Regions from separate parts of the Barrientosiimonas humi genome, predicted to be linked through region 1. Evidence: predicted binding sites of a transcription regulator. Region 1 holds the regulator's gene; each other region holds the start of a gene.

Region 1 (9,594 bases):
CGGAGCCTCGGCGGGCGAGGAAGGTCAGCAGCAGGGTGCGCTGCAGGTCGAACATCTCTTGCCGCTCCCGCGGCTCGGCGTGGTCGAAGCCCAGCAGGTGCAGCACGCCGTGCACGGTGAGCAGCAGCAGCTCCTCCTGCGTCGTGTGGCCCGCCTCGGCCGCCTGACGCGCCGCGACGGTCGGGCACAGCACGATGTCGCCGAGCACGCCCTCCTCGGACGGCTCGCCGGCGCGGCCGGGACGCAGCTCGTCCATCGGGAAGCTCATGACGTCGGTCGGCCCGGGCAGGTCCATCCACTGCACGTGGAGCACCTCCATGGCCGCCTCGTCGATGACCCGGATCGCGAGGTCGGCCTGCGGGTGCACGTGCATCTCGTCCATCGCGTAGCGAGCCACCTCGTGCAGCTCGTCGAGGTCGACCTCGACCTCGGTCTCGTTGAGCACGTCGATGCTCATCGCTCCCCCTGCGGGCGCCGGCCGGACGGCCCCTGCGGGCCGCGCTGGCCGTGCTGGCTGTGCTGGCCAGGGGCCCCCTTCTCCTGCTTGGCGTCCCACCGGCCGTAGGCCTCGACGATCTCGCTGACCAGGCGATGGCGTACGACGTCCTGGGCCTTGAGGTGCGCGAAGTGCACGTCCTCGACGTCGCCCAGGATCTGCTGCACCACCCGCAGCCCCGACGTGGTGCCGCTCGGCAGGTCGACCTGGGTGGTGTCACCGGTCACGACCATCCTGGAGCCGAAACCCAGCCGGGTGAGGAACATCTTCATCTGCTCGGCCGAGGTGTTCTGCGCCTCGTCGAGGATGATGAAGGAGTCGTTGAGGGTGTTGTGGGTGACCAGGAAGTCGTCGGTGACGTAGAGGGAGTCGGCCGCGGCCACCTGGATGCACACCGTCTCGGCCTCCCCGGCCGGCTCGATCGCGTGCACGAACCGCATCGGCCGCCCCGGCTCGCCCTGGGCGTACTTCACCCGCTTGCGCTCCAGCCGGAACGGTTCGAGCCCCGCCGGCAGCCGCAGGTCGACGACGTAGGCGTCGTGGTCACTCCCCGTGTCGGCGACGCCGCCCAACGACCGCACCAGCTCGACCACGTCGTCACGCAGCCCAGCCGAGCCGGACCGCACCTCGATCGAGGTCGTGCCTGCCTCGCCACGCACGTGGCCCGCCTCGCTGTCGAGCAGGCCCTGCAGCAACGCGTGCCGGACCGAGAGGCTGTTGAGCAGGTACGCCTGAGGAACCCGGTCCGGCGCGTCGCCTGGGGCCGGACTTGGATCGAGTGAGCCGCCGGCCGAAGCGTTGACCACCGCGCCCGCCGCGACCGGATTCGCCAGGGTCGCCCTCGACCCGTCACCGAGCAGCAGCCCCAGCACGTAGGGGTCCAGCGGGACGTCGGCCTCGGGCAGGTTGACCGGTGCCACCACCGGCAGCTCGAACCGGTGGGCGTGGGCGGCGCGCTCGTGGCCGATCATGTCCTGGGTCTGCAGCGTGCGCTGGGTGCCGCGGCGCTTGTCGCTCGCGGTGCGCACGGTCCACAGGTGCTCCCCGCAGCACAGCGTGGAGCTGCCGTCCTGGGCACTGACCCGGAAAATCGGCTTGCGACCCTGCGGGAAGACGCCGAGCACCGGAGTGGGCGACCCGTCGGAGCCGATCACCAGGTCACCGACGGCCAGCGAGCCGATCTCGCGGAAGCCCTCGGGGGTGAGCACCTTGGCGTCGAGCGGCTGCGCGCGGCCGCGCATATAGGCCAGCGGCGCCACCTCGATCGTGCCGGCGGCCATCAGCCGCGGGATCGAGTCGGGGTCGATCATGTCGTGCAGCGCGTCGTAGAGCGGCCGCAGGTAGGGGTCGATCTTGTCGTTCAGCGTGCCGGGCAGGAAGCCCAGCCGCTCGCCCGCCTCGACCGCCGGCCGGGTCAGGATGATCCGGTTGACTTCCTTGGCCTGCAGCGCCGCGACGGCCTTGGCCATCGCGAGGTAGGTCTTGCCGGTGCCGGCCGGGCCGATGCCGAAGACGACGGTGTTGGAGTCGATGGCGTCGACGTACTGCTTCTGGCCGAGCGTCTTCGGCCGGATCGTGCGGCCGCGGCTGCTCACGATGTTCATCGTCAGCACGTCCGCCGGCCGCTCGCGGGTCTTGGCCTGCAGCATGCCGATGGAGCGCTCGACCGCGTCGCGGTTGAGCGGGTGGCCGGCGTCGATGATGGTCAGCAGCTCGCCGAGCAGCTCCTCGACGATCGCGACGTCGGCGCTCGGGCCCTGCGCGCGGAACTCGTTGCCGCGCACGTGCAGCTCGACGCGCGGGAAGGCGCGCTCCATCGTGCGCAGCAGCTCGTCGCGCGGACCGAGCAGCGTGACCATCTGGATGTCGGGCGGGATGGTGACGGTGCGGCTGATCGAGTCGCCGCCCTCGGGGCTGGGGGTGTCGTCTGCGGGGACCTCGGCCGTGCCGGGATGCTCGCTCGGATGGTCGTCTGTCATCGCGGCCAGTCTACGGAGCCCCGCCGACAGCGGCCTCATCCTTTGTGCCCGACCAGCGGCTGCGCGCCAGCAGCACCGCGAGCGCCGCCGGCCCGGCCGTCGACGAGCGCAGGACCGTCGACCCCAGCCGTACGTCCGTCGCACCTGCCGCACGCAGCGCGGCCAGCTCGGCGGGCGAGATACCGCCCTCGGGCCCGACCACCACCAGCACCTCGCCCGCTGCGGGCAGCTCCACCGCGCCGATCGGCTGCTCGGCCTCCTCGTGCAGCACCAGCGTGGCCGCGGCGTCGCCCGCCACGGCGGCCAGGCCGTCGAGCCCGACCACGTCACCGACCTCGGGCACGGTCGCCCGCCGCGACTGCTTGGCCGCCGCCACGGTCGCGCTGACCCACTTCGCGTGCGCCTTGGCCGCCCGGTCGCCGCGCCAGCGCACGATGCTGCGCTCGGCCTGCCAGGGCAGCACCCGGTCGACGCCCAGCTCGGTGGCGGCCTCGACCGCCTGCAGGTCGCGGCCGTCCTTGGCCAGGGCCTGCACGAGCACGAAAGTCGTTGCAGGAGAGGGCGATCGGTCGACCGACTCGACGAGCAGCACCAGCTCGTCGCGGCCGGCCTCGGCCACCGTCGTGGTCGCGACCGCACCGGTCCCGTCGGCCAGCAGCACCTGCTCCCCCACCCCGATGCGCCGCACGGTCGCGGCGTGCCGCCCCTCCGCCCCGTCGAGCACCACCCGGGTGCCGGGCTGCGTGTCGGCGAGCCGGGCGTACGGCAGGTGGAACAGCGGCGCGGTCACGCGCTACTTCCCCCGAAGGCGTCGCGGATGCGGCCGAACAGCCCCTGGCTGACCGGCTGGAAGGCGGCCTGCGGCCGCTCCTCGTCGCGCTCCTTGGCCAGCTGACGCAGCAGCTCCTGCTGCTGGTGGTCCAGCTTCGTGGGCGTGCGCACGTTGGCGTGCACCATCAGGTCGCCGCGCACGCTCGAGCGCAGGTGGGTGACGCCCAGCCCGCGCAGCGTGACGACGTCGCCGGGCTGCGTGCCGGGGCGCACCTCGACGTCGCGCGGCCCGTCGAAGGTGTCGAGCGCGACGGTGGTGCCGAGCGCGGCCGCGGTCATCGGCAGCTCGAGCGAGCAGTGCAGGTCGTCGCCCTGCCGCTGGAAGACGGGGTGCTTGCGCACCCGGACCTCGACGTACAGGTCGCCGTTCGGACCGCCGCCCGGACCGGCCTCGCTCTCGCCGGCGAGCTGGATGCGGGTGCCGCTGTCGACGCCCGCGGGGACCTTGATGGTGATGGTGCGGCGGTCGCGCACGCGCCCCTCGCCGGAGCAGTCGAAGCACGGGTCGGTGATGATCTCGCCGAAGCCGCGGCAGGCGCCGCACGGTCGGGTGGTGCGCACCTGGCCGAGGAAGGAGTTCTGGATCTCCTGCACCTGGCCGGCGCCGTGGCACACGTCGCAGGTGCGCCGGCCGGTGCCCGGCCGCGCCCCGTCGCCGTGGCAGGTCGGGCAGACGACGGCGGTGTCGAACGTCAGGTCGGCCTCGCCGCCGAACACGGCCTCGCGCAGGTCGATCTCGAGCGGCACGAGGGCGTCCTGGCCGCGCTGCTGGCGACTGCGCGGCCCGCGGGCGCCGCCCGCCGCACCCGCGCCGAAGAAGGCGTCCATGATGTCGGTGAAGGAGAAACCCTGGCCGAACCCCGCGGCTCCGCCGGCCGCCATGGGGTCGACGCCGGCGTCGTACTGCCCCTTCTTCTGCGGGTCGGACAGCACCTCGTAGGCCACCGACAGCCGCTTGAACTCCTCGGCCGCCTCGGGGCTGGGGTTGACGTCGGGGTGCAGCCGGCGGGCCTGCTTGCGGTAGGCGCGCTTGATCTCCTCCGGGCTCGCGTCGCGCGAGACGCCGAGGGTGCCGTAGTAGTCATTCACTGGTCGAGGATCTCCGAGACGTAGCGGGCGACGGCGCGGACGGCCGCCATGGTCGAGGGGTAGTCCATCCGGGTCGGTCCGAGCACGCCGAGGCCGGCGACGCCGCCACTGCCGTACGTCGTCGTCACCACCGACGTGGACTGCAGCCCGGCGTGCGGGTTCTCGGCGCCGATGCGCACCGCGACGGCGTCGCGCTCGACGGGGTCGAGCGACTCCAGCAGGCGCAGCAGCACCACGTGCTGCTCGAGCGCCTCGAGCACGACACCGAGGTCTCCGGCGTCGACGCCCGTGCGCGCGAGGTTGGAGGTGCCGGCCAGCACCACCCGCTCCTCCCGCTGCTCGCGCAGCAGGTCGGTGAGCGAGGTGATGATCGCCTGCACGCTCGGCCGGTCGGCGGCGGGGAACTCCTCCGGCAGGCTGGACAGCTGCGCGGTCGCCTCGCCGAGCACCTGACCGTCGGTGACGGCGTTGATGCGGGCGCGCAGCTCGCCGAGCAGCTGCTGGCCGGCCGCGTCGGCCGGGTCCTGCGCCAGCTCGACGACGCGCTGCTCGACCCGGCCGCTGGACAGGATCAGCACCACCATCGCGCGGTCGATCCCGAGCGGCACCAGCTCGACGTGGCGCACCGTCGAGCGGCTGAGCGAGGGGTACTGCATGACCGCGACCTGCTGGGTGAGCGAGGCGAGCAGCCGCGCGGTGCGGTCGACGACGTCGTCGAGGTCGACCGACTGGTCCAGGAAAGTCCGGATGGCGCTCTTCTCGGCGCGGCTCATCGGCTTGATCCCGCTGAGCCGGTCGACGAACAGCCGGTAGCCCGCATCGGTCGGGATGCGCCCGGCCGACGTGTGCGGCGCGGCGATCAGCCCGTCCTCCTCGAGCGCGGCCATGTCGTTGCGCACGGTCGCGGCCGAGACGCCCAGGCGGTGCCGCTCCAGCAGCGCCTTGGACCCCACCGGCTCGGAGGTCGCGACGTAGTCCTGCACGATCGCGCGCAGCACCTGCAGTCGCCTGTCGTCGGACATGGTCACCACCTTCGTCGGCATCGGGAGCGGCGGGCGCGCTCGCACCGGCCCGGGACCGCCCGAGCTGGCACTCTGCACACCCGAGTGCCAAGTCTACGTCCGGTGCGGCGCAGCGAGAAAACCACGCGCCGGCGTACGAGCGTGTCGCCCGGGCGGGTCTGCTCCCCTTCCCTACCCTCACGGGGTGACTCCCGACCGCTACGGATCCGACGTGCTCGCTGGTGACTGGAAGGCGCCCCGGCGCGGCCGCTCGGCGCAGGTCGAGGCCGCGCGCGACCTGGTCGTCGAGGACGCCGACTCCGGCTGGGTCGGCGCCGTCGTGCGGGTCGAGAAGGCCGGCGGCATGCACGTGGTGCACCTGGAGGACCGGCGCGGCCGGGTCAAGGCGTTCCCGCTCGGTCCGGGCTTCCTCATCGACGGCAAGCCGGTCGAGCTCACCGCGCCGCGCACCGACACGGCCGCGCTCACCGCGCAGCGGGCCACGAAGAGCCGCACCGCCTCCGGGTCGGTGGCCGTGCCCGACGCCCCGGCCCGGGTCGCGTCGGCCTCGCGCATCCTCGTCGAGGGGCGGCACGACGCCGAGCTGGTCGAGAAGGTCTGGGGCGACGACCTGCGCATCGAGGGCGTCGTGGTCGAGATGCTCGACGGCGTCGACGACCTGCAGGCGGTGATCCGCGACTTCCGGCCCGGTCCGCAGCGCCGCCTCGGGATCCTCGTCGACCACCTGGTGCCGGGCAGCAAGGAGACCCGCATCGTCGAGCAGGCCCGCGCCGCGGCCCCGTCGGAGCACGTGCTGATCGTGGGCCACCCCTACGTCGACGTCTGGCAGTCCGTGCGCCCCGAGCGGCTCGGCTGGTCGCAGTGGCCGACCATCCCGCGCGGCACGTCGTGGAAGCACGGCATCCTCGACGAGCTGGGCTGGCCGCACGCCTCGCAGGCCGACGTCGCGCACGGCTGGAAACGCATACTGGGCACCGTGCGCACCTACGCCGACCTCCAGCCCGAGCTGCTCGGCCGGGTCGAGGAGCTCATCGACTTCGTCACGGTGCCGTGAGCCGCAGGCCCGGCGCGGGTGCCGTCGCGCAGGACACCACCGAGCTGGTGGCGCTGGTCGTCACGGTCGACGACGGCATGCCCGCCGCGCTGGCCTCCGGCGACCCGCGCCGGCTGCCTGCCGGCCCGCTGCACCCGCAGCAGCGCTCGCTGCAGGCCGGGGTGCGCGCGTTCGTCGAGGAGCAGACCGGCCACTCGCTGGGCTTCGTCGAGCAGCTCTACACCTTCGCCGACCTCGGCCGCGGCGACAGCGAGGGCCGCGTGGTGTCGATCTCCTATCTCGGGCTCACCCGCGCCGCCACCGACGAGCAGGGCTGGCTGGGGCTGTACGACGCGCTCCCCTGGGAGGACCGGCGCGGCGCGGCCACAGAGCCGGGGTCGGCCGACGGGTCGCCCGGGTCGGCCGGGTCGGCCGAGCCGGTGGCGCGGCTGGACCGCTGGGTCGGGCGCGGTTCGGGCGCGCAGGTGCGGGCGCGGCGCGAGCGACGCGACCAGCTGTTCGGGCTGGGTGAGCACGCCTGGCGCCCGGAGCTGGCGCTGCAGCGCTACGAGCTGCTGTGGGAGGCCGGCCTCGTGGCGGAGTCGCCGCAGTTCGGTCCGCGGTCGGGACAGGAGCCGCTCGGCGTGCCGATGCTGCACGACCACCGGCGCATCCTCGCCACCGGCCTGTCGCGGCTGCGCACCAAGCTGCAGTACCGTCCCGTCGTCTTCGAGCTGCTGCCCGAGGCGTTCACCCTCGGCCGGCTGCAGGAGGTCGTGGAGGCGCTGGCCGGGCAGACGCTGCACAAGCAGAACTTCCGCCGCGTCGTCGAGCAGCAGCATCAGCTGGTGGAGCCCACCGGCGAGACCACGCACGCGACGGGCGGACGCCCGGCCCGGCTCTACCGCTTCCGCCGCGAGGTGTTCGCCGAGCGCGAGCAGGTCGGCACCAAGCTGCCCATCCCCCGCTCCCGCTGAGCCGAGCCGAGCGCGGGCTCCGTCGAGGGCGTCGGGCGTACATCTGGACAGGAAGAACGCGTCCTCGGCACCGGAATAGCGCACCGCTGCGGGAGGGGCGCGGGCTTTGTCCCGTCCATCTGCACGGCGCCGCGCAGATTGGCCCTGTGGACAACGGCACAGCGACCCGGCGCGCGCCAGGCTGGTGCGCATGTCCCGAGCCGTCATCGACGCCCTGCGCGAGCGGGGCGGAGCCGCGCGGCTGGGCGACCTCCTCGGACCCGTCACCCGGCGCGAGATCGCCGAGTCGGTGGGGTCGGCGGACATCTGCCGCCTCGCTCACGGCGTCTACTGCCTGCCCGAGCTGGAGCCCCAGCTGCGCCGGGCCGTGGAGCTGAGCGGCACCCTGTCGCACGTCTCGGCCGCGGTCCGTCACGGGTGGTCGGTGAAGGCCGAGCCCCGGCAGGCCTGGGTCACGATCCCCCCGAACCGGCACCTGCGCGTGCCCCCGCCCCGCGACGTGCGGCTGGTCTGGCGGCCGGTCCCGCCCGAGGACGTCGTCGACGGGGTCACCGAGCCGCTGCGCACCACGCTCGACTGCGCGCGAGACCTCCCGTTCGACGAGGCACTGGCCGTGGCCGACTCCGCCCTGCGCAGCGGCATGGTCACCGCGCGCGAGCTGCGCTGGGCGGCCGACCGGCTGCGCGGGCCACGCTCTGCTGCGGCGCGCCGCGTCGCCACTCACGGCACCGGCGAGAGCGCAGGCCCCATGGAGTCGGTGCTGCGCGCCATCTGCCTGGACGTCCCGGGGCTGGCGGTCACCCCGCAGCTGATCATCAGCGACGACGGGTTCTGGGCGCGGGTCGACCTGGGCGACGAGGACCTGCGCATCGTGATCGAGGCGGAGGGGTTCGAGCACCACGGCACGCGCCAGGGGTTCGACAAGGACACCGAGCGCTACACCGAGCTGGTCAGCCGCGGCTGGCTCGTGCTCCGGTTCACCTGGACCCAGATCATGTTCCACCCCGAGTGGGTGCGCGAGCGGATCGTGGAGACGGTGCGCCTGCGCCGGGCCGCCGCCTGACCGGCCGCGCGGATCCGGGGAGCCGGGGAGCCGGGGAGCCGGGGAGCCGGCGCTGGCGTACATCTGGACAGGAAGAACCGATCGCGGCACCCCGATCGGCGCGGGTTTCGGCACGGCCCGAAGGCTTCGTCCCGTCGAGATGTCCGCACCCAGCCTCGTGAGATATGCTCACTCCTAGCATTTGCTCAATATGAGCAGATCAAACACTCGAACGAGGGAGCAGACCATGAGCGTGACCGCCCGCCCCAGCGACCTGGCGTACGACCGTGTCCGCCACGTGGTGCCCGAGGTCGAGTGGGCGACGTTCGCCGACGACATCGACGCGATCCACGCGCTGAAGCGGGAGCACGACGCGGTGATCCTGGCGCACAACTACATGACGCCCGAGGTCTTCCACGGCGTCGCCGACATCGTGGGCGACTCCCTCGCACTGGCCCGGGAGGCGCAGACGGTCGAGGCCGGCACGATCGTCCTGGCCGGGGTGCACTTCATGGCCGAGACCGCCAAGCTGCTCAACCCCGGCAAGCGGGTGCTGCTGCCCGACCTGCGCTCGGGCTGCTCGCTCGCCGAGTCGATCACGCCCGAGCAGGTGCGCGAGCTGCGCGCGCAGCACCCCGGTGTGCCGGTCGTGACCTACGTCAACACCAGCGCTGCCATCAAGGCCGAGAGCGACATCTGCTGCACCAGCGGCAACGCGCTGGCCGTGCTGGAGTCGCTCGGCGTGCCCGAGGTGATCATGATCCCCGACCAGTACCTCGCCCGAAACATCGCTGCGCAGACCGGGATTCGCGTGATCACCCACCCCGGCGCGTGCGAGGTGCACGAGCGGTTCACGCCGCTCGACATCGTCGGCATCCGGCAGGGCCACCCGGGCGTGCAGGTGCTCGCGCACCCCGAGTGCCCGCCCGACGTGGTCGCCGAGGCGGACTTCGCGGGTTCGACCGCGCAGATGCAGGCGTACGTCGAGCGCGAGCGACCCGAGCGTGTCGCCCTGATCACGGAGTGCTCGATGAGCGACAACGTGGCGGCCGCGAACCCCGACGTCGACTTCGTGCGCCCGTGCAACCTGTGCCCGCACATGAAGCGCAACACGCTGTCGGCGAT
Region 2 (9,594 bases), 640 kb from region 1:
GTGCGCTCGGTGGCCTGGCCAGGGGCGTCGGCCGACCGACCGGGCGAGCGCTGCGACGTGGTCGAGCCGGTCGGCTCGGGGCTGATCAGGCGCTGCCGGCTCGTGGTCGAGCCGGTGCTGTCGACGCTCGACCCCTTCGGGCCGCCGGGGCGCGACGCCGAGGAGCTGGACGAGGTCGGCGACGGGCTCGAGGGCCGGATCGACGGACGGTTCGCCTCGGTCGAGGTCGACGTGCCGGACGAGGAGCTTGACGAGCTGGAGCTCGTGGACCCGCTGCTGCTGGTCGACCCCGTGCTGGAGCTGCTGCTCGGCCGCGAGGAGCTGCTGCCCGTCGAGGTCGAGGAGCCGCTGCCGCCCGAGGACGACCCGGACGGTGTCGACGGGGTGGTCGGGGTGGCCGTCGGCGCGGGACCGGTGCCCGGGCGGCTCGGCCGCTGCTGCTGCGACGTGCCCGGCGCATCGCTCAGCGACGCCGTGCCCGGCAGCCGGGACGGCAGGTCGGTCGGGGTCGGGCGCGGCGAGGGGCTGGTGCCGGGCGGGCCCGGCAGCGGCGAGGACGCCGGGGCGGTGGTCGCCGAGCCCGACGGCTGACCCACCGTGGTGGAGCTGCCGGTCGAGCCGGGGACGCCGCCGCTGCCGTCGTCGTTGCCGTGGCCGCTGCCACCGTCGCCGTCACCGGTGCCGTCGTCGGCGACCGGTGTCTGGCTGGGCGTCTGACCGCCGAACACGCTGCTCGCCACGTTGCCGAGCTGGTAGAGCACCGGGACCTGGTGACCGGTCACCGCGGCAGCCATCGACGAGACCGAGAGGGTGGCGACGGCGATGCCCGTGGCCGCACCGACGTACGACAGGTGCCGGCGGCGCGACGGGCGCGCCGGGACCGAGCCGGGGGTGCGGTCGATCTCCCCGACCCACGCGGAGAGCAGGTCGCTGAGCTCGTCGCGCTCCGCGGGGCGGCGGCGGCCGCCGAGGGCGTCGAGCGCCCGGTCGTCGCTGTGGATGCGACCGAGAGAGGGCGGCGTCACGCCAGCTCACTCCCCTCGGCCAGCATGCTGCGCAGCCGGCCGAGAGCGCGGTGCTGGGCCACGCGCACGGCGCCGGGGGTCATGCCCAGCGCCTCGGCGGTCTCGTCGGCCGAGAGGCCCACGGCCACGCGCAGCGTGACGATCTCGCGGTGCTGGGGGGAGAGCCGGTCCATCAGCTCCCACACGGCGCGCGCCTGGTCCGAGCGCAGCGCGTGCTCCTCGGGGCCGGCGGCGGAGTCGACCTGGTCGGGCACGTCGTCGGTGGGCACCGCTCCGCGCAGGGTGCCGCGCTGGGCGTCGGCGACCTTGTTGGCGGCGATGCGATAGACGAAGGCCTCGAACGGGAGCCCGCGGTCGGTGTAGCGCGACAGCGACGTCAGCACGGCCACACACACCTCCTGCGCCACGTCCTGCGCGGCTTCCCGGGCTCCGGGCAAGGTGCCGAGACGCGCCCGCGCATAGCGGACAGCGATCTGGTGGACCCCTGCCATGAGCTGATCTGTGGCTGCGCCGTCACCTGCCCGCGCGGCGCCAACCAGATCCCGCAACGCACCCTGCGGGATCGACTGCTCCATCGGCCTGGGGCCGGAGAATGTTACGGGTGTGACGTCATCCTGATCGTCTGCTGAGACAGGGTCGGCGGAGCCGCGGCGTCCGTAACGCACATGTCCTCCGTCCCGAGTGTCCAGCAGCGGCCCCCTGCCGCGGTCGCTGGAGGTGCCGGCGACCTGAGATCCAGCGTGACCGACGACTCCTACCTGTGCAAGCCGACCCCGCAAACTCGGCTCCTCCCTGCGGGTGACCCCGGTCTCGCCCGGCGTCGCGGGGCGCACGCACCGCCAGCCGTACGTCGGGCGCCGGCTCTCCCCGTACGCCGGCACGGGTGTGTCCGCACCCGCCGCCGTCTGGGAGGATCACGGCTATGGCTGGTGACGCAGGCGACCCCGTGATCGAGGTGCCGATCCGTGACGAGGAGATCCGCCTCGGGCAGCTGCTGAAGCTGTCCGGGCTGGTCGAGGACGGCGCCGAGGCGCGCGAGCTCATCCAGACCGGGCGCGTCCAGGTCGACGGCGAGGTCGAGACCCGCCGGGCCCACGGCGTACGCCCGGGCAGCACCGTGCACCTGCCCGGCGCGACCATGACCGTGGTGCGCGCCGACGAGGTCTCACCCGCGCCCTGACGTACGACACCCCTGCGTACGCCACCCCCGACGTACGGCACCCCCGGAGCCCCGCATGAAACCCGGTTACGGCCATCTGACCCTGATGGATCGAGGTCATACGCACCTGACCCGGTTTCATGCACATCGAGGTCGGCGCACGTAACCCGGTTTCATGCCCAGGGTGGGGCATGAGGGCTGAGGGCATGACATGGGTCGGCCCCGGTGCGCGAGCGCGCACCGGGGCCGACCCGTCGGACCAAGAGGTCAGTGGCTGTGGCCGTGGCCGGCAGCCGCCGGCTCCTCTTCCTCCGGCTTGTCGACGACCAGCGTGTCGGTGGTGAGCACCATCGACGCGATGGACGCGGCGTTGCGCAGCGCGGAGCGGGTGACCTTGACCGGGTCGATGATCCCGGCCTTGACCAGGTCGCCGTACTCACCGGTGGCGGCGTTGAGGCCGCTGCCGATGCCCAGCTCGCCGACGCGCGCGACGGCGACGTAGCCCTCGAGCCCGGCGTTCTCGGCGATCCAGCGCAGCGGCTCGGCGACCGCCTTGCGCACGATCGCGACACCGGTGGCCTCGTCGCCCTCGAGCGACAGGTCGTCCAGCGCCGCGGCGGCGTGGATGAGGGCCGAGCCGCCGCCGGCGACGATGCCCTCCTCGATGGCCGCGCGGGTCGCCGAGATGGCGTCCTCGATGCGGTGCTTCTTCTCCTTGAGCTCCACCTCGGTGTGCGCACCCACGCGGATCACGCAGACACCGCCGGCGAGCTTGGCCAGGCGCTCCTGCAGCTTCTCGCGGTCCCAGTCGGAGTCGGTGCGCTCGATCTCGGCCTTGAGCTCCTTGACCCGGCCCTCGACCGCGTCGTTGTCGCCGGCGCCGTCGATGATCGTGGTGGTGTCCTTGGTGAGGACGACGCGGCGGGCCTGGCCCAGCACGTCGAGGTCGGCCTGGTCGAGCTTGAGGCCGACCTCCTCGGCGATGACCTGACCGCCGGTCAGGATCGCAATGTCCTGCAGCATCGCCTTGCGGCGGTCGCCGAAGCCGGGCGCCTTGACCGCGGCGACGTTGAACGTGCCGCGGATCTTGTTGACGACCAGGGTCGACAGGGCCTCGCCCTCGACGTCCTCGGCGATGATCAGCAGCGGCTTGCCGGACTGGACGACCTTCTCCAGCAGCGGCAGCAGGTCGGCGATCGAGCCGATCTTGCCCTGGTTGATGAGGATGTAGGCGTCCTCGAGGACGGCCTCCATGCGCTCGGGGTCGGTCACGAAGTACTGCGACAGGTAGCCCTTGTCGAACTGCATGCCCTCGGTGAAGTCCAGCTCGGTGACCGTGCTCGAGGACTCCTCGACGGTGATCACGCCGTCCTTGCCGACCTTGTCGAACGCGTCGGCGATGAGCCCGCCGATGGTCTCGTCCTGGGCCGAACCGGTCGCGACCTGGGCAATCTCGCTCTTGCCCTCGACCGCGCGGGCGTTCTGCAGCAGCCGCTCGTTCATCGCGTCGACGGCCTTGTCGATGCCGCGCTTGACACCACCGGGCGCCGCGCCGGCCGCGACGTTGCGCAGGCCCTCCTTGACCAGGGCCTGGGCGAGGACCGTGGCGGTCGTCGTGCCGTCACCGGCGATGTCGTTGGTCTTGGTGGCGGCCTCCTTGGCGAGCTGCGCACCGAGGTTCTCGTACGGGTCCTCCAGCTCGACCTCGCGAGCGATGGTGACGCCGTCGTTGGTGATCGTGGGGGCACCCCACTTCTTGTCGATCACGACGTTGCGACCCTTGGGGCCGAGCGTGACCTTCACGGCGTTGGCGAGGGCGTCGACGCCCCGCTCGAGCGACTTGCGAGCGGAGTCGTTGAACTCCAGCTGCTTGGCCATGTTGTGGATTTCCTTTCGGGTCGATCAGATTCGGGCGCGGCGGGCGCAGGCTGCGCCGCTCACCGCGGGGACGACGACGCCCCGGGGCACCCGGACGGGGCGCCCGGGGCGCGTCGAGAAGTCAGGAGTCGTCAGCCGACGACCGCGAGCACGTCGCGAGCCGAGAGGATGAGCAGCTCGTCGCCGCCGTACTTCACCTCGGTGCCGCCGTACTTGCTGTAGATGACCTTGTCGCCGACCTTGACGTCCAGCGGCACCCGCTGGCCGTTGTCGTCGATGCGACCGGGACCGATCGCCAGGACCTCGCCCTCCTGGGGCTTCTCCTTGGCGGTGTCCGGGATGACCAGACCGGACGCGGTCGTCTGCTCGGCCTCGACCGACTTGACGACGATGCGGTCCTCGAGCGGCTTGATGTTCACCGACACGGTGTGACCTTCCTTGTGAGGTGCGCTGCGCGAAGCAGCAGGGATCCGTCCTGCTCGCCCGGGGTCAGAGCCAAGACCGGTGGCGCGCCGTCGCGGGGGTCGCGCTGTGCGGTCGGGGCTGGCACTTGCCCCTGGCGAGTGCCAGAACTGAATCTAGGCGGGCGTTAGCACTCGGTCAACTCGAGTGCCAGAAATTCGTCTGCGGTGCACCCCGGCTGCGCCCCCGGCCGTACGACCGGCTCAGGTGGTCCAGGCCCGCCAGAGCGCGGCGTACTCGCCGTCGCGCGCCAGCAGCTCGTCGTGCGAGCCGAGCTCGGCGATGCGCCCGTCGATCACCACCGCGATCCGGTCGGCGTCGTGCGCGGTGTGCAGCCGGTGCGCGATCGCGACGACCGTGCGGCCGGTGAGCAGCGCGTTCATCGACCCCTCGAGGTGGCGAGCGGTGCGCGGGTCGATGAGCGAGGTGGCCTCGTCGAGCACGATGGTGTGCGGGTCGGCGAGCACCAGCCGGGCCAGCGCGACCTGCTGGGCGCGGCCGGGCGACAGCTCCAGGTTGCCGGAGCCGACCTTGGTGCCGAGGCCCTCGGGCAGCTGCTCGACCCAGCCGCGCGCGTCGACGGCGTCCAGCGCCGTCAGCAGCTCGTCGTCGCTCGCGCCCTCGCGGCCCAGCATCAGGTTGTCGCGGATCGTGCCGATGAAGATGTGGTGCTCCTGGGTGACCAGGGCGACCTCGCGGCGCAGCAGCGGCAGCGGCAGCCGGGTGAGCTCGACTCCCCCGACCTGCACGCTGCCGGTGCGCGGGCCGTGGATGCCGGCGAGCAGCCGCCCGAGCGTCGACTTGCCCGACCCGCTCGGACCGACGATCGCGAGCCGCTCCCCCGTGCGCAGCTCCAGGTCGATGCCGTGCAGCACGTCGTGACCCTCGCGGTAGGCGTAGCGCAGGTCGCGCCCCGCGAGCGCGACACCGTCGGGGCGCTCCTGCCCCTCGTCGCGGTCGCGCGGCACCGTGGAGATGCCGAGCAGTCGCGCGGTCGAGGCGATGCCGACCTGCACCCGGTCGACCGTGGCGACGAGCATGTCGAACGGGCCCCAGATCATCCCCGTGTAGAGGATCGCCGTGGTGATCTGTCCGATCGAGACCCAGCCCCTGGCGTACGCGATCGCGCCCATCGCGAGCACGAAGACCCGGGGGAGGCTGAACGCCAGGTCCATGGCGACGAACAGCAGGTTGCGCAGCGACATGGTGTAGCGCTCGGCCTCGCTGGACACGTCGAGGTCGGCGCGGCCGCGGCCGAGGCGCCGCTCGGTGAGGCCGAGCGCCTCGACGGTGCGCGCGCCGGTGACGGTCTCGGTGAGGGTCGTGTTGATCCGGGCGTAGCTGCCGGCCTCGGTGAGGTAGCCGGCGGGCGCGCGGCGCAGGTATCGCCGGATCTGCAGCATCGCGAGCGCCATCGGGACGATCGTGGTGAGCGCGAGCAGCGGGGAGTTGATGACCATCGCGACCAGCGCGAGCGCCACGGTGATCAGCGCGAACACCGACTCCGGCAGCGCCCAGGCCACCGAGTCGCTCATGGTGCCGGCGTCGCGGGTGACGCGGGTGACCAGGTCGCCGGACGTCGCCGACTCCACCCGCGACAGCGGCAGGTGCAGGATGTCGCGCGTGATCCGCTCGCGGGCGGTCGCGAGGATGCCCTGACCCAGCCGGGCGGCGGTGGCCTTGGCGACGAAGGTGAGTGCGGCCTGCGCGACCACGACGACCGCGACCAGCAGCGCCATCTCGTCGGCGGCGGCGATCGCCGAGGAGACGGCCCCGCGGCCGATGTCGGCAATCGCGGAGTCGACCAGGCGGCCGAGCAGCAGCGGGACCAGCAGTCCGGCCGCGGCGGCGAGCACGTTGGCGAGCACGAGCAGCAGCCCGAGACGGCGGCGCTCGGCCAGCAGGCCGCCGACGAACCGGACGACCTGGCGCGCGGTGGCGACGGGCAGCCCGCCGTGCGGCTCGCGCAGCTCGCGGGCGAAGTCCTGGGCGCGCTCGGCACGCAGCAGGTGACGGCGGCGCAGCGCCCGCGCACGCGGCAGCGGACCTCCGCCGGGGCGGTGGGTGAGCAGCTCGGGGACCGGCTCCTCCCCCGCCCGGGTCGTGCTGTCGCTCCAGGTGCGCGCCGACTCGGCCGCGATCTGCGCGGGCAGGCCGGTGCGCTCGGGCTCGGAGGACGTACGAGTGCTGGTGTGGCTCATGGCTGCGTCACCTCCTCGACGGGCTCGGCGGGTTCGGCGTCGTCGCCGCGGACGACGGTGGCGCGGTAGTCGGGGTTGCCGGCCAGCAGGTCGGCGTGGTTGCCGCGGGCGACCTCGCGGCCGCCGGCGACCAGCACGACCTCGTCGGCGTGGTGCAGCAGCAGCGGCGACGCGGTGACGACCACCGTGGTGCGGCCGCGCCGGTGCTCGGCCAGCCGCTCGGCGATGCGTGCCTCGGTGTGGGCGTCGACGGCCGAGGTGGGTTCGACGAGCACCAGCACCTCGGGGTCGGCGGTGAGCGCCCGGGCCAGGACCAGCCGCTGGCGCTGACCGCCGGACAGGCCGCGGCCGTTCTCGTCGACGCGCCCGCCCCAGCCGCCGGGCACGGCGTCGAAGACGTCTTCGGCAGCGGCGGTGTGCAGCGCGCGCTCGGCCTGCGCGCGCGAGGCGTGCCCCCACGGGTCGACGGCCGACTGCAGGGTGCCGGCGAAGATCTGCGGCGTCGCGTCGCTCACGACCACCTGGTGGCGGTATCGCTCGAGCGGCACCCGGGAGACGTCGACGCCGCCGACGGTGACGCCCCACGGGCGCGCGGCGCGCTCGCGGTCGGCCCGCTCCTGCTCGGCGCGGCGGCGGGCCCGCTCGGCCCGCTCCTTGCGCGCGGCGCGGCCGCGCAGGTGCTCGGGCAGCTCCTCGCTGACCTGGGCCTCGGCGTCCTTGGGGAGGTATCGGCCGAGGCGGTCGGCCAGCGCCGCGGTGTCGTCGGGCACCGCCGAGACGAGCATGGTGAGTCGGCCGGGCTCGATGCGGGTGCCGGAGGCCTCGTCGACGATCGTCGCCTCGCCCGGCAGCTCCAGCGGGTCCACCGGGGACACCCACGGCGCCTGCTGCGAGAGCACCGCGCGGGCCTTCGTCGCCGACACGTGGGCGCGGGTGAGCTTCTGGGCGAACTCCACGAAGGTGCGCATCGGCTCGATGAGCATCACGGCGTAGCCGAGGAGGCTGACCAGCTGGCCGACGGTGAGCTCGCCGGTCGCGACGTCGCGCACGCCGAGCCACATCAGCAGCACGACGAACGCCCCGGAGAGCAGCACGCCCATCGCGTCGACCGACGCCTGCCAGATGCCGGCGCGGGTGCCGGCCTCTCGCACGCGCTGCGACTGGGCGGTGAAGTTGCCGCCGAACGTCGACTCGCCGCCGATGCCGCGCAGGATGCGCAGCCCGGCCACGATGTCGGTGGACAGCGAGGTGAGGTCGGAGTTGCGGGAGCGCTCGATGCCGCGCCAGCGCTGCAGCGGGCGCAGCAGGGGCGCGCCGAGCACCACGAGCAGCGGCGCGGCCAGCAGCACGATCAGGCCGAGCTCGACCGACGTGCGCAGCACGATCACCGCGACCGCGAGGTAGGCCAGCAGCTGGGAGATCGTGCGCCCGGTGATCTCCATGAGCGCGCCGAACTGGTCGCCGTCGCTGCCCGAGACCGACAGCACCTCGCCGGCGGGCGTGCGGCGCGGGAGCACGTGGCCGAGGCTGAGCGACTTGCGGGTGACGAGGCTGGTGGTGCCGTAGAGCGCGACCAGCCACTGCCGCACGATCACGGTGTGGAACAGGATGCCGAACGAGGCACCCACCACGGTCACGACCGCCAGCAGGGCGACACCGCGCACGGTGGCTCCGGTGTCGCCGGTGACCAGGCCCTGGTCGATGGTCCAGCCGACCAGCCAGGGCCCGACGACCTGCGGCACCATCCACATGCACGACATGAGGGTGCCGATCCACACCAGGCTCCCCTGGGCGCGGAACATCGACCCCAGCAGGCGCATCGGCGAGCGGGTGTCGGGCTCGGACGCACCGGGGGTGAGGTAGGCCTCGACGGGAGGCGGGAAGTCGCGCATGGCGGGACAACGCTAGGCGGTGGCACCGACCGGCGCGAACGGTTTTCCGAGCGGCATGCGGCTCGGTCAGGTGCGCAACGGCTGCAGGCCGCGGCCACCGCCCGCCCACCGCCGTGAGAGTGCACGACACGCCCTTCGCGCGGCGGTGCTATGGGCGTGTCGTGCACTCTCACGGAGCGCCGCCCGCTCGCCCGCCCCCGCCGACCTCGTGACTGGTCGATCAGCCGCCGGGGATGCGGACGATCTGGCGCAGCGCGACCTCGACACCCTCCGGGGCCGCCGCAGCTGCCGGGCCGACCAGATCGGTCTTGACCGCACGGGAGGCGACGGACAGAGCGACCTCGACGTCGGACGACACCGGCACGAGGTAGGCGGTGCTCGGGGTCGCAGACTCGCCGGCGGCCTGCCCCGCCGCGTCACGAGCGGCTCGCTGCGGCGTGGCGCCGCTGACCGACAGCCGCAGAGCCGGAGCGGCGGCGAGGCGGTAGTACGTCGGCGATCCCTCGGTCTCGTCCCACGACCCGACGGTGTGGTCGGTGCGCACGAGGCCGCGGACCACCAGCCACTCCTGACCTTGCGGGGCCCAGCCGAGTCCGGCGACCCACGGGCCCCGACGCGTCCGCAGCTCGCACGCCACCTGGTCGAGCCGGACCCCGTCGACCGTGACCGGGTCGGCGCCGTCGGGGACGCAGTCCGGCGCCTCGGAGCGCCGGTCCAGGCCGCTCTGCGGCTCCGCTGACCGACCGGGCAGCTCGCGGCCCTCGGCCTCGGCGATCACGGCGATCTCACCCGTGGCCGGCACGCGCGTCGTCACCGAGCCGTTGCTCTGCAGGCTGCGGATGCCGTCGGCAACCGGGAACACGCGGTCGCCGACGCGCAGGAGCAGACGGGTGGCCGGCTCCCGCAGCTCGGCGGCCGCAGCACCCGGCCAGGGCGCCGGACCGACGGGGGATGCGTCAACCCTCCAGGTCACGCCC
Region 3 (9,594 bases), 860 kb from region 1:
TGTCGCGCTGCTCGCCGACGTCGTGGTCGACCAGTTCGAGGAGCCGGCAGCGCAGATCAACGGCGGCACCTTCTCGGCCCTGCCCGGCTGACCTCCCCCGTCGCTGAAACGCGGTTAAAGCGCTACGACCGTGCTGCAGCGAAGTCGTAGCGCTACAACCGCGTTCTAGCCGAAGGAGAACGTCTGTGAGCATGGTCCGGTGACCGACAGCCTGAACCCGTTGCACGACCCCACCGCCCGAGGATTCGCCAGCGACAACTACGCCGGGATCCACCCCGAGGTGCTGGCCGCCCTGGTGCGGGCCAACGGGGGGCACCAGGTGGCGTACGGCGCCGACGTCTACACCGAGCGGCTGCAGGAGCGCTGCCGCGAGCACTTCGGCGAGCGCGCGCAGACGTTCCCCGTGTTCAACGGGACGGGCGCGAACGTCGTTGCGCTGCAAGCGGTTACCGACCGCTGGGAGGCCGTCGTGTGCACCAGCACGGCGCACATCCACGTCGACGAGTGCGCCGCGCCCGAGCGGATGGGCGGGCTGAAGCTGCTCGCCCTCGACACCCCCGACGGCAAGCTCACGCCCGACCAGATCGACGCGGTCGTGCTCCGCCACGACGACGAGCACGCGGCCCAGGCCAAGGTCGTCTCGATCACCCAGTCGACCGAGCTCGGCACCTGTTACACCGTCGAGGAGATCCGGGCGCTGGCCGACCGCGCGCACCGCGACGGGCTCGTGCTGCACGTCGACGGGTCACGGCTGGCCAACGCCGCGGCGCACCTCGGCGTCGGCTTCCGGGAGATGGTGCACGACACCGGCGTCGACATCCTGTCGCTGGGCGGCACCAAGAGCGGGGCGATGGTCGGGGAGGCCGTGGTCGTGCTCAACCCCGACGCGGTGCGCGGGACGAAGTTCCTGCGCAAGCAGTCGATGCAGCTCGCCTCGAAGATGCGGTTCGTCTCGGTGCAGCTCGAGGCGCTGCTCACCGACGACCTCGCGATCCGCAACGCCGCCCACGCCAACGCCATGGCGACCCGCCTCGCCGACGGCGTGTGCGACCTGCCGGGCCTCACCCTCACCCGCCCGGTGCAGGCCAATGCGGTCTTCCCGGTGCTGCCGCACGAGGTGAGCCGACGGCTCATGCAGCGGTTCCCGTTCTACTTCTGGGACGAGGTGACCGGCGAGGTGCGGTGGATGTGCGCCTTCGACACCACCGAGGCTGACGTCGACGCCTTCGTCGCCGCGGTGCGCGAGGAGCTCGGCTAGCTCCGCCGCGCCCCGGCTGGTGGGTGCCCTGAGACGTACATCTGGACAGGACGAACGCGCCCGGGCCTACGCGGTTCCGCAGGATCTCGGGCGGTCGCGCGCGTTCTTCCTGTCCAGATGCGCGCGTGGGGGTCTCGATACGCCGCGCTCGTCCCTCGCGCGACTACTCGACCGGCGTGCTCACCAGAGGTGCATCGCCTGGGCCAGTACCTCGCGGGCGTCGGCGGCCCCGACCGGGCGGGGAGCCGTGGTCAGCAGGCGCTGCTGCTTCATCGTCCCCTCGACCAGCGCGTCGAGGTCGGACTCGGAGAACCCTACGGCGGCAAGGCCGTTCGGGATCCCGATGTCCTGATAGAGCGCGACCAGCACCGAGGGGAGCAGCTCGCGGTCGTCGGCGTGGGTGGCGTCGGGGGCCAGGCGGCGGGCCGCGGCCAGGTGCCGCTCGGGCGCCGCGTCGAACGTGAAACGGAACGCGGCCGGCGCGGTGAGGGCGACCGCCATGCCGTGCGGCACCATCGCCTCGTCGCCCGGGTAGCCGTCCGGGCGAAAACCCTTGACCTGACCCGCGATCGGGTAGGCGTTGGCGTGGGGGAGATGCACGCCGGCGTTGCCGAAGCCCATCCCGGCGAACGTCGCCGCCATCGCCATGGCGCCCCGCGCGTCGGTGTTCGCGCCGTCGGCGACGGCGGTGCGGAAGCTGCCCGACATCAGGTCCAGCGCCTTCTCGCACCACATGTCGGCGATCGGGTTGGACCCGCAGTACGGCACGCGCTGCTCGGGCGCCTTGTGCTCGTACGTCGTGTAGGGCCGGGCCGTGTAGCTCTCCAGCGCGTGGCACAGGATGTCCATGCCCGCGCTGGCGGTCACCATCGGCGGCTGCGACACGGTGAGCTCGGGGTCGATCACCGCCATCATCGGGCGCAGCCGGGCGTGGCTGATGCCGCTCTTGACGTGCTGGTCGAGCACGTCGAGCACGCACACCGTGGTGCTCTCGGCGCCGGTGCCGGTCGTGGTCGGCACGGCGATGAGCGGCAGCAGCGGCGACGTCGGGGCCTTGCCGCCACCGACCGGGGCGTTGACGTAGTCGAGCAGGTCGCCGTCGTTGGTGAGCATCAGGTTGACCGCCTTGGCGGTGTCGATGCTGGAGCCGCCGCCCACCGCGACGATCGCGTCGAACGGCCCGTTCTCGCGGGCGAACGCCACGGCCTCGGCCATGCTCCGGTCGGTCGGCTCGACGTGGCTGCCGTCGAAAATCACTGAGTCCACACCGAACTCGGACATCTGGTCGGCGACCTTGCGCGGCCCGCCGGACGCCGCGATGCCCGAATCCGTGACGACCAGCGCCCGCGTGGCGCCGGTCGTGCTGAGGTCGTAACCGATCTCGTCGCTGGACCCCGGGCCGAACTTCAGCTGCGGCGCGCCGTAGGTGAAGACCTGCTCCGGGCGCGCGGGCGTGGGGTGGGTCATGACGTCTCCTCGAGGGCGGGGTCGAGCGGGGCGACGGTGGGTCGCTTGGGCTGCACGGTGTCGCCGGAGCTGCGGCCCTGCACCCGACGCTGCACCCACGGCGACAGGTGCGTGCGCACCCACGCCGCGTGGCTCTGCGCGGTGGCCCAGCGACCGAGCGGCTCAGCGGGACTCAGCGGCGAGGTCCAGTCCAGCCCCGGCTCCAGACCGAGCGTCCACGCGGCCTGCGCGGCGACCCGCTCGTGCCCGACGGTCGACAGGTGGATGCGGTCCTCGGACCACATGTCGGGGTGGCGCAGCACGCGCATCGACCACACGTCGAGCACGGAGCAGCCGTTGCGCTGCGCGATGCCCCAGACGTTCGCGCTGTGCACCGCCAGCCGCGGACGCACGTGCTTGAGCACCGGCGCCCAGCCCGGGTCGGCCGTCGTGGCGAGCAGCACGTCGGCGCCGGACGCCCGCAGCCGCTGGACGGCACCCTCGAGCCGCGCGGCGACCGCGTCGAGGTCGACCTTGGGCCGCAGGGCGTCGTTCGCGCCGCCGACGACGCTCACCAGGTCGGGCGACAGCTCCAGCGCGGCGTCGGTCTGCGGGCCGGTGACGTCACCGACGAGGCGACCGCGGATCGCGAGGTTCGCATAGCCGAAAGGCTTGTCCTCGCTGGTGTTTCGCGCACCGAGGTATGCCGCGAGGCGGTCGGCCCAACCGACGTACACCTCCGGGTCGTCGGGTGACCGGTCGCTCATGCCCTCGGTGAAGGAGTCGCCGATGGCGACGTATCGCTCCCACCGGCGTCCGGTGGGCGAGGCGGTGGGGTTCATGCCAGCTGCCAATCGATCGGGGCGGCGCCCTGCTGCTCGAGCAGGGCGTTCGCGCGGCTGAACGGACGCGACCCGAAGAAGCCGGACCGCGCGGAGAGCGGCGAGGGGTGGGCGCTCTCGACGTAGGGGACCGAGCCCAGGTGCGGGGCCAGGTTGCGCGCGTCGCGGCCCCACAGGATCGCGACGAGCGGCTCGTCGCGGGCGACGAGCGCGTTGATCGCCGCCGCGGTGACGTGCTCCCAGCCCCGGCCGCGGTGGCTGCCGGGGGTGCCCGGGCGCACGGTCAGCACCCGGTTGAGCAGCAGCACGCCGTGCTCGGTCCACGGCGTGAGGTCACCGTTGGCGGGACGGGGAAGGCCGAGGTCGCTCTCCAGCTCGGTGTAGATGTTCTGCAGGCTGCGCGGCACCGGGCGTACGTCCGGGGCCACCGAGAAGCACAGCCCGACCGCGTGCCCCGGGGTCGGGTAGGGGTCCTGCCCGACGATGAGCACCCGCACCTCCTCGAACGGGCGCTGGAAGGCGCGCAGGACGTTCTCGGCGGCCGGGAGGTAGCCGCGGCCCTCCTGCAGCTCGGCCCGCAGGAACTCGCCTGCCTCCGTGAGGTGCTCGCGCGCCGGCGACAGCGCGGGCACCCAGCTTTCGTGGACGAGTTCCTCGAGCGGGCGAGCGACCATGGCGGCCAATCTAACGAGCGGCCGTTCGCCCCTAGACTCGACATCCGTGCACGAGTACACCGACCAGACCCGGGCGCTGGCCGCCGACATCCTGCGTTACGCCGAGGAGCGGCTTCGGATGGACCCCGTGCCGCTCGACGCGCCGCTCACCAAGGACCAGCTCGACGAGATCGCCGGGGGAGCGATCACGCCGCGGGGCCGTGGCGGGGTGGCGGCCCTGGACCTGTTCGCCGAGAAGCTCGCGCCCGCGTGCCTGTCGATCGACCACCCGCGATACCTGTCCTTCATCCCGTGCGCGCCCACGCGCGAGGCAGCGATGTTCGACCTGGTCGTCGGCGCGTCCTCGATCTACGCCGGCTCCTGGCTCGAGGGCGCCGGCGCCGTCTACGCCGAGAACCAGGCGCTGCGCTGGATCGCCGACCTCGCGGGCTTCCCCGAGCAGGCGGGCGGCTCGTTCGTGCAGGGCGGCACGATCGGCAACCTCTCCGCGCTCGTGACCGCCCGCGCGACCGCGCGGGAGCAGGCCGCCGAGGGCGTACGGCCGTATCGCATCGCGGCCACCGTCGGCTCGCACTCCTCGATCGCCACCGCCTGCCGCGTGATGGACGCCGAGCAGGTGCAGGTGCCGGTCAACGACCGCATGCAGCTCACCGGCGAGCGGCTGCGCGAGGTGCTGCTCGAGCACGGGCCCGAGACGTTCTTCGCGGTCGTCGCGACCGCCGGCAGCACCAACTTCGGCATCGTCGACGACCTGGCGTCGGTCGCCGAGGTCTGCGCGGAGTTCGGGATCTGGTTCCACGTCGACGGCGCGTACGGCGGTGCCGGCCTGGCCGCACCGTCGATCCGGGCGAAGTACGCCGGGATCGAGCGCGCCGACAGCTTCATCGTCGACCCGCACAAGTGGCTGTTCGCGCCGTTCGACTGCTGCGCGCTGATCTATCGCGAGCCGGCGCTCGCGCGGGTCGCGCACACCCAGCACGCCACCTACCTCGACGTGCTCAACGACGCCCCCGAGTGGAACCCGACCGACTACTCCGTCGGCCTCACGCGGCGCGCCCGCGGCCTGCCGTTCTGGTTCTCCCTCGTCGCCAACGGCACCGACGCCTACACCGCCGCGATCGAGCACACCCTGGCCGTCGCGCGGTTCGCCCAGCGCGAGGTCGAGCGCCGGCCGTACGTCGAGGTCGTGCGCGACGCCGACCTCACCGTCCTGGTGTTCCGCCGGCTGGGCTGGAGCACCGAGGACTACTACGCCTGGTCCGACAAGCTGCTCGCCGACCAGGTCGGCTTCGTGGTGCCGACCTCGCACGAGGGGGAGACGCTCGCGCGGTTCGCGATCGTCAACCCCAAGACGACCGAGGACGACATCCGGGTGCTGCTGGACTCGATGGCCTGAGCGCGCGGGCCCCGGGCGCTGCTCCTGGCGACTCACTCGTCACAGCCGCCACAGGCGTACCGGCTGGTCGTGGTGGGAATGACAGCGCTGTAGTTCCGCCGTACGATCGGGGCCAAGCAGTCCCGACCGCACGCTTGGAGATCACCACCGATGAGCGCCGCCGAGCAGTCCCAGCAGCAGCCGCAGACCGGCTCCCTGAGCGACCGCGACCGCGACATCCTCGCCTTCGAGCGGCAGTGGTGGAAGTTCCCCGGCTCCAAGGAGCAGATGATCCGCGAGCGGTTCGACATGGGCTCCACCCGCTACTACCAGGTGCTCAACGCGCTGATCGACACCCCGGCCGCGCTCGAGCACGACCCGATGCTGGTCAAGCGGCTGCGCCGGCTGCGCGCCTCGCGCATGAAGCAGCGCTCGGCGCGCCGCCTCGGCTTCGACACCTGAGCCGCTCCACGATCCGGAACGGCCCGACCGAGCCGGCCACCGCCGCACGCCGGTCTGCCAGGGTGAGCCCATGCGCATCGGAATGCCGTTGGGATATGCAGGTGGCTTCTCCGAGGTCGCCGACGAGGTCGGGGAGCTCGAGCGGGTCGGCGTCGACATCGTCTTCGTGCCCGAGGCGTACAGCTTCGACGCGGTGAGCCAGCTCGGCTTCCTCGCCGCGCGCACCGAGCGCATCCAGCTCGCCTCGGGCATCCTGCAGATCTTCACCCGCACGCCCACCCTCACCGCGATGACCGCGGCGGGTCTCGACTACGTCTCCGGCGGCCGGTTCGTGCTCGGCATCGGCGCCTCGGGGCCGCAGGTCATCGAGGGTTTCCACGGCGTCCCCTACGACGCGCCGCTCGGCCGCACCCGCGAGATCGTCGACATCTGCCACCAGGTGTGGCGGCGCGAGAAGGTCGAGCACGACGGGCGCCACTACCGCATCCCGCTGCCGGCCGAGGAGGGCACCGGCCTCGGCAAGCCGCTGAAGCTCATCAACCACCCGGTGCGCGACCGCATCCCGATCCTCATCGCCGCGCTCGGCCCGAAGAACGTCGAGATGACCGCCGAGATCGCCGAGGGCTGGCAGCCGATCTTCTTCTACCCCGAGAAGGCCGAGTCGGTCTGGGGCGAGCCGCTGGCCAAGGGCCGTGCCAAGCGCGACCCCGCGCTCGGCGACCTCGACGTGTGCGTCGGGCCGCCGCTCGCGATCGGCGACGACACCGACGAGCTGCTCGAGCTGCCGCGCCTGCAGCTCGCGCTCTACATCGGCGGCATGGGCGCCCGCGGCAAGAACTTCTACTACTCCCTCGCCGAGCGCTACGGCTTCGCCGACGACGCCGCCCGCATCCAGGAGCACTACCTGGCCGGGCGCAAGGACGAGGCCGCCAAGGCCGTGCCCGACGAGCTCGTACGCCAGACCTCGCTCATCGGGACCGAGGACTTCGTGCGCGGCCGGGTGAAGGCGTACGCCGACGCGGGCGTGACCACGCTCGCGGTGCACCCGCTCGCGGGCGACGCCTCCGGCCGGAACGCCCAGATCGAGGCGCTGCGCTCGCTGCTGCCGTAGGGGCTGCCGCACGGCGCGTTCCGGGCCGTGCGTCCGCCGCCCTCCATTTGCACTCGGCCCCTCCGAGTGCTAATCATGGCTTTAGCACTCTCCTGGTGAGAGTGACAGACCTGGCCGTGGTGTCGAGGGGTCGAGCGACGGGCGACGTGAGCCCGGAGACCGGCCTCGTCCGTCGCGGGCGACCTGCGGCCGATTCGCTGACGTGTGGGAGGAACCACCGCAAATGGCCAAGACCATTGCCTTCGACGAGGAGGCGCGCCGCGGTCTCGAGAAGGGTATGAACACCCTCGCCGACGCCGTGAAGGTGACGCTGGGCCCCAAGGGCCGCAACGTCGTGCTCGAGAAGAAGTGGGGCGCCCCCACCATCACCAACGATGGTGTGAGCATCGCCAAGGACATCGAGCTCGACGAGCCGTACGAGAAGATCGGCGCCGAGCTGGTCAAGGAGGTCGCGAAGAAGACCGACGACGTCGCGGGTGACGGCACCACCACCGCGACCGTGCTGGCCCAGGCGATGGTGCGCGAGGGTCTGCGCAACGTCGCGGCCGGCGCCAACCCGATGGCGATCAAGCGCGGCATCGAGAAGGCCGTCGTGGCCGTCTCCGACGAGCTGAAGTCGGCGTCCAAGGAGGTCGACACCAAGGACCAGATCGCTGCCGTCGCGGCGATCTCGGCCGGTGGCGACGAGAACGTCGGCGACATCATCGCCGAGTCGATGGACAAGGTCGGCAAGGAAGGTGTCATCACCGTCGAGGAGAGCAACACCTTCGGGCTCGAGCTCGAGCTCACCGAGGGCATGCGCTTCGACAAGGGCTACATCTCCGGCTACTTCGTCACTGACACCGAGAGCATGGAGGCCGTCCTCGACGACCCCTACATCCTGGTCGTCAACTCCAAGATCTCCTCGATCAAGGACCTGCTGCCGCTGCTGGAGAAGGTCATGCAGTCGGGCAAGCCGCTGGTGATCATCGCCGAGGACGTCGAGGGCGAGGCCCTGTCGACCCTGGTCGTCAACAAGATCCGCGGCACCTTCAAGTCGGTCGCCGTCAAGGCCCCCGGCTTCGGTGACCGTCGCAAGGCGATGCTGGGCGACATCTCGATCCTCACCGGTGGCCAGGTCATCTCCGAGGAGGTCGGCCTCAAGCTGGAGACCGCCGAGCTCGACATGCTCGGCAAGGCCCGCAAGGTCGTCGTCACCAAGGACGAGACCACCATCGTCGAGGGTTCGGGCGACGCCGACCAGATCGCCGGTCGCGTCAACCAGATCCGCGCCGAGATCGAGAACAGCGACTCCGACTACGACCGCGAGAAGCTGCAGGAGCGCCTGGCCAAGCTGGCCGGCGGTGTTGCGGTTATCAAGGTCGGCGCGGCCACCGAGGTCGAGCTCAAGGAGCGCAAGCACCGCATCGAGGACGCCGTCCGCGCCGCCAAGGCGTCGGTCGAGGAGGGTGTCGTCGCCGGTGGCGGCGTCGCCCTGCTGCAGGCCGGCAAGGACGCCTCGGGCAAGGTCAAGCTCGAGGGCGACGAGGCCACCGGTGCCAACCTGGTGGTGCTCGCGACCGAGGCTCCGCTGAAGCAGATCGCGCAGAACGCCGGCCTCGAGCCGGGCGTCGTCGCCGCCAAGGTCAAGGACCTGCCGGTCGGCGAGGGCCTCAACGCGGCCACGGGCGAGTACGGCGACATGCTCAAGATGGGCATCCCGGACCCGACCAAGGTGACCCGTTCGGCGCTGCAGAACGCCGCGTCGATCGCCGCGCTGTTCCTCACCACCGAGGCCGTCATCGCCGACAAGCCGGAGAAGGCTCCGGCCGGCGGCGGTGCCGACGCCGGTATGGGCGACATGGGCGGTATGGGCTTCTGATCAGCACGTAGCGCCACCGCACGAAGCAGCGGCCCCTCCCGATCTCGGGAGGGGCCGCTGTGCTGCGTCCGGGGCCGGGTCAGCTCGAGCCGCTGACGACGACGGGAATGATGACGGCGGTCATGATCGCCGCGTTCATCGCCTGCACCGCCTTGGCGACGGCGCTGCCGGCGGCGCCCGTTGCCTTCTGGCATTTCGTGCACCGGTGAACGATCTGAGGTGGGGCACCCCTGGAATCTCCGGGGGGGCCTCCGGGATTTCGTGCACCGGTGAACGAAATGCGGCTGCCGCCCGGTCGGTACGCCCTCGCCGGGCCGCGCGCGCGACGCGCACTCTGCGCGCGGTTGACTATGCAACAAGGTGCATAGAGACTGACGGGCGTGTCGTTGCAGCACGCGATCTGTGTGTCCCTCGCCGAGCAGTCGGCGTCGGGCTACGAGCTGACCCGGCGGTTCGACCGGTCGCTGGGGTTCTTCTGGTCGGCCAGCCACCAGCAGATCTATCGCACGCTCGCGCGCATGGAGGAGCTCGAGCTGGTGTCGGCCACGGTCGAGCCGGGGGAGGG

The links. Region 1 encodes HrcA, which represses chaperone genes, less so after heat shock. Its sites were predicted from a motif close to TTNGCACTCGNNNNNNNCGAGTGCNAA; they were not measured.
Region 2: groES (co-chaperone GroES) is a predicted target of HrcA. The motif match lies at 4,652-4,678, and genes of this name have one in related genera.
Region 3: groL (chaperonin GroEL) is a predicted target of HrcA. The motif match lies at 7,215-7,241, and genes of this name have one in related genera.

Annotation. Positions count from the first base shown of each region.
Region 1 covers NZ_VFOK01000001.1:1,824,440-1,834,033, forward strand. The annotation lists gene ybeY (rRNA maturation RNase YbeY) at 1-457, opposite strand, end outside; partial or broken gene FB554_RS17325 (PhoH family protein) at 454-825, opposite strand; partial or broken gene FB554_RS17330 (PhoH family protein) at 1,726-2,475, opposite strand; gene FB554_RS08510 (16S rRNA (uracil(1498)-N(3))-methyltransferase) at 2,486-3,265, opposite strand; gene dnaJ (molecular chaperone DnaJ) at 3,262-4,395, opposite strand; gene hrcA (heat-inducible transcriptional repressor HrcA) at 4,392-5,417, opposite strand; gene FB554_RS08525 (DUF3097 domain-containing protein) at 5,602-6,471, shown strand; gene FB554_RS08530 (NUDIX hydrolase) at 6,468-7,427, shown strand; gene FB554_RS08535 (DUF559 domain-containing protein) at 7,618-8,490, shown strand; gene nadA (quinolinate synthase NadA) at 8,717-9,594, shown strand, end outside.
Region 2 covers NZ_VFOK01000001.1:2,459,808-2,469,401, forward strand. The annotation lists gene FB554_RS11535 (hypothetical protein) at 10-591, shown strand; gene shbA (RNA polymerase sigma factor ShbA) at 1,022-1,600, opposite strand; gene FB554_RS11545 (RNA-binding S4 domain-containing protein) at 1,948-2,205, shown strand; gene groL (chaperonin GroEL) at 2,452-4,062, opposite strand; gene groES (co-chaperone GroES) at 4,194-4,487, opposite strand; gene FB554_RS11560 (ABC transporter ATP-binding protein) at 4,728-6,725, opposite strand; gene FB554_RS11565 (ABC transporter transmembrane domain-containing protein) at 6,722-8,617, opposite strand; gene FB554_RS11570 (hypothetical protein) at 8,838-9,594, opposite strand, start outside.
Region 3 covers NZ_VFOK01000001.1:2,683,978-2,693,571, reverse strand. The annotation lists gene FB554_RS12610 (SDR family NAD(P)-dependent oxidoreductase) at 1-91, shown strand, start outside; gene FB554_RS12605 (threonine aldolase family protein) at 200-1,258, shown strand; gene FB554_RS12600 (hydroxyacid-oxoacid transhydrogenase) at 1,439-2,725, opposite strand; gene FB554_RS12595 (SGNH/GDSL hydrolase family protein) at 2,722-3,546, opposite strand; gene FB554_RS12590 (uracil-DNA glycosylase) at 3,543-4,220, opposite strand; gene FB554_RS12585 (pyridoxal phosphate-dependent decarboxylase family protein) at 4,267-5,616, shown strand; gene FB554_RS12580 (DUF3263 domain-containing protein) at 5,767-6,057, shown strand; gene FB554_RS12575 (LLM class F420-dependent oxidoreductase) at 6,128-7,168, shown strand; gene groL (chaperonin GroEL) at 7,392-9,029, shown strand; gene FB554_RS17190 (hypothetical protein) at 9,089-9,238, shown strand; gene FB554_RS12565 (PadR family transcriptional regulator) at 9,410-9,594, shown strand, end outside.